Regions from separate parts of the Thalassobacillus sp. C254 genome, predicted to be linked through region 2. Evidence: a T-box and tRNA genes for the amino acid it is inferred to sense, from the RefSeq annotation. Region 2 holds a T-box; the other holds one or more tRNA genes.
The links. The T-box of region 2 lies ahead of metG (methionine--tRNA ligase). A T-box ahead of a tRNA ligase gene usually reads a tRNA of that ligase, here a tRNA-Met.
Positions count from the first base shown of each region.

Region 1 (6,173 bases), on a different contig from region 2:
GTAAATTCACCCACATCACTAAAGCATCCTCGAGATTATCCGTATAATAATTTTTACGGATGCCTCCCGGCTGAAAACCATATTTTTTATATAAAGACTGAGCAACATGGTTTGTTACTCTTACTTCAAGACTCATACGCAACGCTCCATAGGACTTTGCCATTTCTAACGCGTTAGCTAAGAGCAGTTCCCCTATACTCTTTCCTCTATGATTGGAATGGACTGCAATATTCGTGATATGAGCATCATCTATCACCACCCAGACACCACAATAACCAACAATCTCCTCTTCACAATCGGCTACAAGATAATGAGCAAATTGATTAGATGTCAGCTCGCTTTCAAATGCAGCCCTGCTCCACGGAAGAGTAAATGAATCCTGTTCTACCTCCAGTACCCCATCTATATCCTCTACCGTCATAAACCGCACGGATACCTTCTCACCCATTCGTCTTTCCTTTCTGATCAGCAAGCCACTTCTTCTCAGCTTCCGCAAGCTGAATGTACTCAGGGACAAATTCGTGAACAGATGGACCCGACTCAGCTTTTTCACCCAACGCTAACAGTTCACCAGGACGGACGGAATTTTCCTGCATGGTACCACACAGAGCTTTATCCCCAAGGGTGTACTCAATCAATTCACGGTGCTTTTCTATATCCTGACTTAAAAACAATACGTCCTTTTCTGTCTTTTTGAGTCCCTGCAGCCAATCCTCCATTAATGTAATCCGGTCTTTTTCCACCATTTCGCTCTCACCATGGCTGCCCTGGTAAAGCCCGGTGTACACCTGTCCCCGGCGAGCATCTATAAATGGGCAGACCAATCCTTGAAAATGCTTCCCATTTTGAGCCAGTATTTTCAAGCTGGATATCCCTACGACCGGGATATGTAATGCCCAGGCCATCGACTTGGCAGTGGTCACTCCTATACGAACCCCAGTATAGGAACCAGGTCCTTTTGCTACAGCAATTCGGTCCAGTTCGTTTGTCTTTATGGAGGCTTCTTTTAAAAGGTAATCTATAGCTGGCATCAGCTGATAGAATGATTCTTCTTAAGGTTCGTTATTACCTCTCCTTTGATTTCTCCCTCAGCAGAAACCCCTACCCCAAGTGTATATGTTGTTGTATCTATAGACAGGATCTTCATTTCCCCTGCAGCTCCTTGCTTAGTTGAATATATCTCTCCCCATAAGGGGTAAAAGTAAATGTCCTTTGTGTATCGCTGTCTCTTCTTATTATAATATCCAGAAAGTGATCAGGGAGCTGTTCTTTAATAATTTCCGCCCATTCAACTACCGTGAGGCCCTCACCTTCAAAGTATTCCTCAAAACCAAGGTCTTCTCCCCCTTGTTCTTCTAAACGATAAACGTCCATATGATACAAGGGAAGCCTGCCCTTATACTCCTTAATTATGGTAAAAGTCGGACTGTTTACCACTCGTTTCACTTCCACCCCTTCAGCAATTCCTTTTGTAAAGTGTGTTTTTCCCGCTCCTAAATCTCCTGAGAGGGTAACGAGATCACTTGGCTGCGCAGCACGGCCCAGGCGTTCTCCTAACGAAATGGTTTCCTCAGGTGATCTAGTGATAAACGTAAAGCTTTCAGCCATTACCCTCACCAACTTCCCTTACCTTTATGATTTAAAATGATTGTAGCCTTTTTTATTAAGACGAACCAGTCCGTTCTTCTCTTTTTTAAGCCACACTTCCCCACGGCCTTCTTTCACGGTCCCAATCTTATATAAAGAGAGGCCTTCTTTTTTCATCGCTTCCGATAGCAGCTCCCAATCGTTTTCCCTAACCGTTCCTACAAGCTCAAAATCTTCACCGCCAAACAGCATCCATTCAAGCCGCTTGGCCGCATCTACACTCTGCAGTTCCTGGGCAATAGGGAAACTGCTTTCATCCAGCTCTATGGAAACATTACTCGCTTCAGCTATTTCATGCGCTTCGCTGCCAATTCCATCACTTATGTCATTCAATGCTCCCCGAGTATTCAAAGAATTGATCACCCTTGCTTCTTCTACTTTAGGCCGCGGACGTTGGTGAGCTATCGTCAGCCGTTTTTCTCTTGCTGTAAAGTGCGCGTTTCTTGACCTCTTGAGCAAAAGAGCAAGTCCGGCCGCGGACTTCCCAAGAGAACCTGTGACAAACACTATATCTCCAGGCAGAGCATTTTTTCTTAATAGGCGTTTTCCAGCTTCCACACGGCCGGTAACCGTGACAGAGATCACCAGTTTATCAGTAGTGGAGACCGTATCACCGCCAATTAAGTCCATTTTGTACCCCTCTGCCAAGGATGACATCCCTTTATAAAGCTCCTCCATTTCTTCCTCCGACCAGTCAGAAGGAATAGCAACAGAGACTAAATAAAAGACCGGCCACCCTCCCATCGCGGCTACATCACTGATATTTACGGCCAGTGCCTTGTGCCCTATATCAAATGGAGAGAGAGTAGTCTTCTTAAAATGCACATCCTCAACCAGAGTATCAACACATATAATTTCATCATAAGATGCATCGGTTTTATAAACAGAAGCATCATCGCCAATACCTTCAAGCAAATGGCTTTGATAGTGTGATTTTGGCTTAATTTTGTTTATCCAATCAAATTCATCATGAATCATAAGGTCACACTCACTATTTCTTAAGGTTAGATGCCCGCATAACAATCCTAATCTCATTCTTTCCAATATTAGAAGTGTCAACGGTAATATTGTTGAAATCATCCATTTTCTTTCTACAGTGTAACGTATTCTTTTGGAAAATTCACTTCTCGATAGCCGTTTGCACAAAAAAAGCAAAACAATACTTTGATTGCTTTGCCGGCTTTGAAATATATGTACCTCATTTTGAAACCAATAAAAAAAAGCCTCTTTCAGCTTATTAATAAATGATTATTTGGTTGTACTCTGACGAGTACCACTGATATTTCCTGACAATGATGTCATTCGACGTAGTGGCGGAAATTATTTTGGTTGCGGGGGGAGGATTTGAACCTCCGACCTCCGGGTTATGAGCCCGACGAGCTACCAGACTGCTCTACCCCGCGATATTATAAAATTAGATAAGGCCTGGCAACGTCCTACTTTCACAGGGAGTTGCCCCCCAATTATCATCGGCGCTGAAGAGCTTAACTTCCGTGTTCGGCATGGGAACGGGTGTGACCTCTTCGCTGTCGCCACCAGACCTTTTATGACGTTCTCAACGTCACGTATATAAATATACCACGGTTCTTAATGCAATGCAAGCACTTATATATATTTTCATTACAAGTTTGTTTTTTTTGCAAAAGTTACTTGTTTTGATATTATATTAATAAGAATATTTAGAATATTATTATAAATGAGGGTTTTATCATGGATCTTATCCAATGTGTAAAAGCTGCGATCGGAGCTAACATGGCGTTACTTGCGACCTTTCTTTTCCTGCCTATATTAATATTCAGTGACAATATTTCTGTCTACCAAAATTTTCAGGACTGGATGAATACAAAAGACAGCCGTTTTTAGACGGCTGTCTGTTTTTATTTTTTAGCAGCTTGTAAGGCTCTGTTAAATGCTTCAATAATATCCTTGGACTCTTCTATTCCAACCGAAATTCGTACAATTCCTGCTGTGATACCTAACGACTTTCTTATTTCCTCTGGCACTGTCCGATGTGAGGTTCCAAGTGGATAGGACACAGTTGTTTCCACGCCAGCTAATGTAGGAACAATTTTCACCCAATCTAATGAGGAAAAGAAGGTATGCAAATCAATGTACTCTTCCAGCTCAATACTAACCATTGCCCCGTTCCCTCTTTCAGAGACTGCTTCCGGATAGTAAACTTTCTTAATATCCTCTTGCTCCCTAAACCAGACAGCAAGCTCATTAGCATTGGCGCATTGTCTCTCCATTCTTACACTTAAAGTTTTTAACCCTCTACAGGCAAGCCAAGCTTCAAAAGGACTCAAACTTCCCCCTAAGTTAATTATCTTTTTCTTTGCTTTTGCTATCAGCTCTTCATTGCCCACTACCACTCCAGCCGTTACATCACTATGACCGCCTATGTATTTTGTAGCACTATGTACCACTATGTCTGCGCCCTGTTTGTATGGCTGTATTAAATAAGGTGTAGCAAACGTGTTATCAATCATTACGGTTAAATTATGAGTTTTACCGAGCGAGACCAGCTCTTGCAAATTTTCGGCTCTAAGCAGGGGGTTGGCAATGGACTCAGAGTAAAGAAGAACAGTATTATCTTTAATCTCCTCTTCAACATTCTTAATACTTGTAAAATCTATAACTGAAATTTCATATCCAAATTCTTTTAATTCCTGTTCAAATAATTGGTACGTCCCTCCGTATAAGTCTTCTGGCACTATAATATGCTCACCCGGATTTGCAGCTGCCATAACGCCTGCAAGAATTGCAGACATCCCTGAAGAACTGGCTGCGCCTGCGGGAGCTCCTTCTAATTGAGCAACGCCTGCACCTAAGTCATCAGGGTTGGGATTGCTGTAACGAGTATAAAGATATTCCTTCTCTCCGCTAAAATAGCTTTCCATGTCTTCTAAGCTCTCAAATGTGAAAGCTGAAGTTTGGTAAATAGGCTTTGTTTTACTTACGTTCTTCTCCCCATCCCCCTTTTGAAAATGTACAGTTTGTGTATTAAAATGCTTAGTCATAACGTTCTCTCCATTCGCCTATGTTTGGTCGTTCTTTTTCATCATGATTCCGAGTTGAGAAATTCAATTTGTGTAAGAGTTTTTTCTTGTTTTTTCATCAAAGAATGGGCAGTCTCTACGCTCACTTTTTCAAATGAGATTTTTTACCAGGGAGAAGCTGCGCTAATCGAGGAAGGTCCGTGCTTATTACATTGGCAATACGGGTGTATCCGCCTGTAGTCTGTCTGTCAGCCATTAAAATCATAGGCTGTCCGTTCTTAGGCACCTGAATGGTACCGTATGCTACGGCATCCGATAAGATATCAGCTTTGTCTAGATGCTTTATCGGTGTCCCTTCAAGTCTCATACCCATACGGTCGGCTTCCTGAGTGACAATATACTCAGTGTTATAAAAAGCATGAAGTCCATCCTTGGTAAAGTCTTCTTCCTCTGGACCTGGAACGACTCTCAGAGGGGAAAGGTCATCATAGTCAGGAATAAAAGAGTAATGAAGTCCTTTGCCCGGCTTTACGGTTCTATCCTCCACGTTTTTATAGATCGTATCTCCCTTTACTGCAGACCTTCCTTCAATACCTCCCATTCTTGCTTTCATATAAGTTGACTGACTTCCAAGTGTTTTCTCGCCTGCTATGCCACCCGAAATACATAGATAAGCTCTTACTCCCTTTTTCGCTCCATGAAATATCAGCTCATCTCCTTCTTTTATAGAAAAAGATATCCACCGGGAAACCGGCTGGCCATTTAATTGAGGTTGAAGGTCAGCACCTGTAATGACTGCCACAGCATCACTTTGGGCAAGTAAATGCGGGCCAGCCATGGTTATTTCCAGTGCAGCATCTCCGCGGTTGTTACCAACTAATAAGTTTCCTGCTTGATAAGAAAATTGATCCATCGCCCCAGAAGCCACTACACCAAACTGCTGATAACCCGTTCTCCCTTTATCCTGTATAGTTGTTTGCATTCCTGGCTTTTTCACAAGGAATAGAGGTTTACTCATTTCCATTCACCTATTGGCTGGACAGTAATATTGTTCTCTGAAAAAACCTTTCTGACATGTTTAACAAATTCCAAAGCTTCCGGCTTATCTCCATGAACGCAGATTGTGTCAGCGTCTAAGTCAATAACCGTACCATCTAACGCTTCCGTCTGCTTTTTTGTAATCATTTTAATCACCCGTTCGACTGCCTCTTCAGTGCTATGGATTAAGGCCTCAGGATTGCTTCTTGGAGTTAATGTCCCATCAGGCAAGTACGTACGATCAGCAAATACCTCATTTGCACATCTGAGTCCCAATCGCTTCCCTGCCGTAATTAATTCTCCCCCCGCTAAACCAAATAGTATAAGTGATGGATTTACATCGTACACTGCTTCTGCTATCGCCTCTGCCGTTTTTGTATCCACCGATGCAATGTTAAACAAGGCTCCATGAGGCTTCACGTGCTGAAGAGAAACCTGGTGAACCCGACAAAAGGCCTCTATGGCTCCAATCTGGTAAGTCACAAGACG
Region 1 covers NZ_BAXQ01000006.1:1,225-7,397, reverse strand. Annotated here, with positions in the region: gene rimI (ribosomal protein S18-alanine N-acetyltransferase) at 1-448, opposite strand, end outside; partial or broken gene tsaB (tRNA (adenosine(37)-N6)-threonylcarbamoyltransferase complex dimerization subunit type 1 TsaB) at 441-1,147, opposite strand; gene tsaE (tRNA (adenosine(37)-N6)-threonylcarbamoyltransferase complex ATPase subunit type 1 TsaE) at 1,144-1,608, opposite strand; gene thiL (thiamine-phosphate kinase) at 1,633-2,727, opposite strand; tRNA gene JCM19033_RS07805 (tRNA-Met) at 2,974-3,050, opposite strand; rRNA gene rrf (5S ribosomal RNA) at 3,071-3,187, opposite strand; gene JCM19033_RS23310 (hypothetical protein) at 3,358-3,510, shown strand; gene JCM19033_RS07795 (PLP-dependent aspartate aminotransferase family protein) at 3,525-4,667, opposite strand; gene JCM19033_RS07790 (biotin-dependent carboxyltransferase family protein) at 4,789-5,664, opposite strand; gene JCM19033_RS07785 (LamB/YcsF family protein) at 5,661-6,173, opposite strand, start outside.
Region 1: it has a tRNA-Met gene. The T-box ahead of metG (methionine--tRNA ligase) is inferred to sense a tRNA for this amino acid. The anticodon was not compared.

Region 2 (6,173 bases):
ACTTTCCTGGGTGATTTTGAGCCAGTCTCAATCAAGATGGCAAAAGATCAAAACTTATCTTTAAATCCGGCAAAAATATCTGGTTTGTGCGGTCGTTTAATGTGCTGTCTAAAATACGAAAATGACACATATGAAACAGCCAAGAAGGAATTACCTGATGTAGGCCAGCAAATTAAAACACCGGATGGAAAAGGAAAAGTCATTGGTTTAAATATCTTAGAAAGAGTAATCCAAGTATCTCTCAGTGACCCGGACCGGGTTCTTGAATACTCCCTGGAAGAAATAATGGATGAAGGCTCCTTGACGAGCTAAGGCGAAAGGATGGCGAGGTGGGAAAAAAGTGAACAAAAAAGAAATTTTCTCCCAGGTCATTCATATGGAAGAGAGAATAGGAGCTCTGCACGATGAGTTAGGAGAATTAAAAGAGCAGCTTGTCATGTTAATAGAGGAAAACCAGGCTCTCATGCTTGAAAACAAGCACTTGCGAAAGAGGCTTGACAATAAGGAAGAAGAAGCAGAGAAGAAAGAGACTGAAAAACCAACTCCCCACCTTAAAGCGAATCCTGGAGAAGGATATGATAATCTCGCCCGCCTTTACCATGAAGGTTCCATATCTGCAACCTCCATTACGGAAGCTTGCGGGTAGATGGAGATTGTCTCTTTTGCCTATCCTTTTTAAATCAAAAATAATGAAGAGGCCTTTCCATGATGGAAAGGCCTTTTTTCAGGAATCATTTACTTATAAAAGAAAAAAGGTAAAAGAAAGGAGAAGAAGGAATGAAAGAGGTAAAAGAGGGAGAACGGCTTGATTACATTAATAAAGGAAGGCTTCAAATTATTCAAAGCCCTTCGGTATTTTCTTTTTCCATTGATGCAGTGTTGCTGGCCCGTTTTGCTCAGTACCGCGAACAAAAGGAAATATCATAGATTTTTGCTCTGGAAATGGCATCATCCCCCTTGTACTTACAGAAAGAAGTCAGGTACCTATCCTTGGCGTGGAAATCCAGCCGCTGCTGTGTGATATGGCTCGAAGAAGTGTGCAAATCAATAAAAAAGAAAAGCAAGTGACAATTAAGCAAGGAGATATCATTACAGTGGCGAAGGAAGCAGGGTCTGCTAAATTTGACTTGGTGACGTGCAACCCTCCTTATTTTGCTACAAAAGGGGAGAAAGAATATAATGAAAATCCACACCTTGCTATTGCCCGCCATGAAATATACTGCAGTCTGGAAGAAGTCATTCACGCATGCAGCCAAGTTGTAAAGCAAAAAGGTAAGGTGGCAATGGTGCATCGTCCAGAGCGGCTTTCAGAGATGATAACGCTTTTTGAGAAGCATCGAATAGCACCAAAAAGAGTGAAGTTTATTCACCCAAAGAAAGACAGAGATGCAAACATCGTTCTTCTCGAAGGAATAAAAGACGGAAAGCCAGGGATGGCCTGCCTTCCTCCTCTGTTTGTTTATGATGAAAAAGGAAGCTATACAAAGGAGTTTCAAAATTATTATGAAGGAAAATAAGCACTTTGTGTACATCTTAAAGTGCGGGGATGGCACTTATTACACCGGTTACACTACAGATGTGCAAAAAAGGCTGATCACACATGAGATGGGAAAGGGAGCGAAATATACAAGGGGAAGAGCACCTCTTTCCCTTGTGTATGAAAGTTCTTTTTCCACAAAGTCAGAAGCTCTGAAAGCTGAACGAGCAATAAAAAAACTAACTAAAGCCCAGAAGAAAAACTTAATTGATTCGGGGGAAAGTAAATGAACCAGCAAAAAAGCTATCATACAGCTGAGGCCGATAAAGGCCACTTATATCTTGTGCCGACACCCATAGGGAACCTGGAAGACATGACTTTCCGGGCAGTTCGTATCCTTCAGGAAGCAGATGTGATTTTAGCTGAAGATACAAGGCAGACGAGAAAGCTTTGTACTCACTTTGAAATTCCCGGCCCGCTTGACAGCTATCATGAACATAATAAAGAACAAAAGGAAGAAAAAGTGCTGGGCTACTTAAAAGAAGGGAAAACAGTAGCCTTGGTCAGTGATGCTGGCACTCCACTCGTTTCAGATCCAGGACAGGAGCTTGTATCTTCCTGTGTTCGTGCGGGTTTCTCTGTGATTCCTCTTCCTGGCGCAAATGCTGCTGTCACTGCCCTTATTGCATCAGGGTTAGCAGGAGGTCCCTTTTACTTTTATGGCTTTTTGCAAGAAAAAACAAAGAGAAGGCAGAAATCCTGGATAAACTTTCCTATGTAGACGGCCCGGTTATTTTTTACGAATCCCCATACCGAATTGGTAAAACGGTTGAAGATATTGAAAAGCAGTGGGAGATAGAGAAGCAGCTCTTGCCAGAGAGTTAACTAAGCGGCATGAAGAAATTTTCCGTGGAACCCTTACTACCATCAGGGAAGCTTTAGAAAAAGAGCCAGTCAAAGGAGAATGCTGTCTCATTGTTCAGGGGACTGGAAAAGCTCCGGTTGAAGAACAGGCGTGGTGGCAGGCTCTGGATCCTGCTGAGCATGTGAAGAGCTACATCAAGGAAGGGATGTCTTCAAAAGAGGCGATAAAGCAGGCTGCAAAGGATAGAGAGGTTCCAAAGCGTGAAGTCTACTCGGCTTTTCACGAGTTGGATTAAAAGGGGATAGTGAAAACAAAGACTCTATGCCACAATAAAAAAGGCAAAGCCTGATGAGGCTTTGCCTTTTTTTCTCTATCTATAAGAAATACATTTTTAAGTGTAAGCTTGTTATCTCTTTATCTATAAAGCTTATGCGTTTGTTTTGTGCTTATCGACGTATGACTGAAGATCCTTAATTACTTCTTCTGCGCCTTCAGGGCTTAAGATAATCTTTCCGTCCGCAATGGATACGTTGTCATCAGATACTTCACCAGTAACCTGACAAGTCATGTTAGGCTTGTACTTTTTCAGTACAATGCGGTCATGATCTACATAGATTTCAAGAGCGTCTTTTTCTGCAATATCTAACGTACGACGCAATTCAATAGGAATAACTACACGGCCAAGCTCATCAACCTTACGTACAATACCAGTAGATTTCATTAATAAATCCTCCTTATATTTTCATAGCTTTGTAGGAAGAGTCAATATTCGACAATTTTCTCTTTCTTCTTTCTAAATATACCAATCTTTAGAAAAGACGTCAATTATTATGCATAAAAAAATATTGAAGAAATTTGAAGAAATTGAAAATATATAGGAAAAATAGAAAAATAGTTTTTTATAAAGGCGTTTTATGTAAAAAGTGTTCCTTTGTTAATACAAACTAGCAAACTATGATTAATAATTTTCGACAAAATGCACCGAAACCAAAAATCAACGGATACAAAAAATGGAAATTACAAATAATTCTTCCTATCCTTTTCAAGGAAGCTTGACACATGTTCTTCTCCTTCGATATAGTTTTTTTAAAAGACAGGAAATATGGAAACCATAGATGTAAATCCGATGAAGGGTAGAGTATGCGAAGAAGCTTCTCACAGAGAGCCGGAAAAGGTGAGAACCGGTGAGGCAGAACCGCAGAAAATGGGCCAAGAGGAGTTCTTTCGAGTTGAAAGCCAACAAGGGTGAAACGTCTCCAGCGTTATATGGAACACTGCAAATATGTCTGGCAGCAGAGCAGTGAGAAGAGACCTTTGTTTCACATGAAACAAAGAAATTTGGGTGGTACCACGTGAGCGAAGCTTTCGTCCCTTAGCAGGATGAAGGCTTTTTTATGTCTTTTTAGAGAAAAGAAAGCATCTCTTTGTTTAGACTCTCGCCTTTTAACAAAGATGTAAGATTGGAAGGTGAGAGGAATGAAGCAGGCAGATGAAAAGAACATCAAATATCAAAATACATGAAGGAGGAAATAAAATGGCAAAGCAAAAAGAAACCTTCTATATTACAACTCCTATTTATTATCCAAGTGACAAGCTTCATATTGGTCATGCTTATACGACTGTAGCCGGAGACGCCATGGCAAGATACAAGCGTCTTCGTGGATATGATGTGCGTTATTTAACGGGAACCGATGAACATGGTCAAAAGATTGAAAGGAAAGCTGAAGAAAAAAGGCCAAAGTCCACAGGAATTTGTTGATGAGATTGTCAGTGGCATTCAAAATCTATGGGATAAACTTGATATTTCCTATGATGATTTTATCCGAACGACCGAGGACCGTCATAAAAAGGTAGTTCAAAAGATCTTTGAGCAGCTAAAAGAGCAGGGAGACATTTATCTTGACCACTATGAGGCTGGTACTGTACGCCCTGTGAATCCTTTTATACAGAACACCAGCTGGAAGATGGGAAATGTCCGGATTGCGGGAGAGCTGTAGAAAAAGTAAGGGAAGAGTCTTACTTCTTTAGAATGAGCAAGTACGCTGACCGGCTCCTTGAGTTTTATGAGAAAAACCCTCAGTTTATACAGCCGGAAACAAGAAAAAATGAGATGATTAACAACTTTATTAAACCGGGACTTGAAGATTTGGCTGTATCACGAACGGCATTTTCATGGGGAGTTTCTGTAAAAAGCGACCCTAAGCATGTCGTGTACGTATGGATTGATGCGTTGTCTAACTATATCACAGCATTAGGATACGGAACAGATCAGCCTGATTTATATGAGAAATACTGGCCGGCAGACGTTCACTTAGTTGGAAAGGAGATCGTACGCTTTCACACTATTTACTGGCCGATCATGTTAATGGCTTTGGATCTGCCGCTGCCAAAGAAAGTGTTTGGCCATGGCTGGCTGCTTATGAAAGACGGAAAAATGTCGAAATCAAAGGGAAACGTCGTAGACCCTGTCCCATTAATTGACCGCTACGGCCTGGATGCCCTTCGTTATTATCTTCTCCGTGAAGTGCCATTTGGATCCGACGGAGTCTTTACTCCGGAAAGCTTCGTAGATCGGTTGAACTATGACCTGGCCAATGACCTTGGAAATTTACTAAACCGAACTGTAGCTATGATTAATAAGTATCTAGGAGGCTCCTTACCAGCGTACTTAAAGGACGGCACTTCTTTTGATAACTCATTGGTGGAGTTGGTAAATGCCACAGTTACAAAAGTCGAGAAAGCAATGGAAGACATGGAGTTTTCTGTGGCTCTTACAGCTATTTGGCAGCTCGTGAGCAGGACAAACAAATACATTGATGAAACACAGCCCTGGATTCTGGCAAAAGATGAGGGAGAAAAAGAACAGCTTGGCGCGGTGATGTACCATCTTGCTGAATCCCTGCGGTATATTTCCATTCTTATTCAGCCATTCATGACAGAAACACCAGGGAAGATATGGAAGCAGCTGGGGATTTCAAATGAGTTAACTGAGTGGGAAACAATGAAGGAATTTGGAAAGATACCGGAAGGGACTACCGTCGTAAAAAAAGGAACGCCTCTCTTCCCTCGTCTTGATGTAAAAGAAGAAACCGCTAATATTATTCGCGATATGGGCGGAGTAGTAAAAACAAATGAAGAAGAGAACAGTGAAAGGAAAGACCCAGAAGAAAACGCACAAGATACTGAAATTACCATAGAGGATTTCTCTAAAGTAGATTTACGAGTAGCAGAAGTGCTGAAAGCAGAGCCAGTTAAAAAAGCAGACAAGCTGTTAAAAATCCAGCTGGATTTAGGTTACGAGAAACGACAGGTTGTCTCTGGCATTGCAAAATATTATACGCCTGAAGAGCTCGTCGGCAAAAAAGTGATCTGTGTGGTGAATTTAAAGCCTGTAAAACTTCGCGGCGAAATGTCACAAGGCATGATTCTTGCCGGATCAGAAGGAAAGCAGCTTACCTTGGCAACCATTGATGACAGTCTTCCAAACGGAGCGAAAGTGAATTAATTTAGTGAGAGAAGTCCGGCTTAAGCCGGACTTTTTTATCAATGGTACTACATGGGCTTACACACGATTCTTGAAGAAAAGCCCAGGGCTTATGTATAGTACAAAGATAGTAGAAGCTGAACAAAAGAGCTGAGGAGGATTCATAATGTTGTTTGATACACATGTTCATTTAAATGCAGATCAATTTGAAGAGGATGTGGAACAAGTCATTGAAAAAGCGCGGGGCGAAGGAGTTCGTTTAATGAATGTGGTCGGGTTTGACCGCAAAACAATCAAAGGAGCTCTGTCCCTGGCTGACAAATACGATTTTATTTATGCTTCTGTAG
Region 2 covers NZ_BAXQ01000025.1:4,880-11,052, forward strand. Annotated here, with positions in the region: gene JCM19033_RS17870 (stage 0 sporulation family protein) at 1-312, shown strand, start outside; partial or broken gene yabA (DNA replication initiation control protein YabA) at 341-690, shown strand; partial or broken gene JCM19033_RS17880 (tRNA1(Val) (adenine(37)-N6)-methyltransferase) at 778-1,517, shown strand; gene JCM19033_RS17885 (GIY-YIG nuclease family protein) at 1,504-1,767, shown strand; partial or broken gene rsmI (16S rRNA (cytidine(1402)-2'-O)-methyltransferase) at 1,764-2,637, shown strand; gene JCM19033_RS17895 (AbrB/MazE/SpoVT family DNA-binding domain-containing protein) at 2,770-3,063, opposite strand; T-box leader at 3,460-3,718, shown strand; partial or broken gene metG (methionine--tRNA ligase) at 3,877-5,847, shown strand; gene JCM19033_RS17905 (TatD family hydrolase) at 5,993-6,173, shown strand, end outside.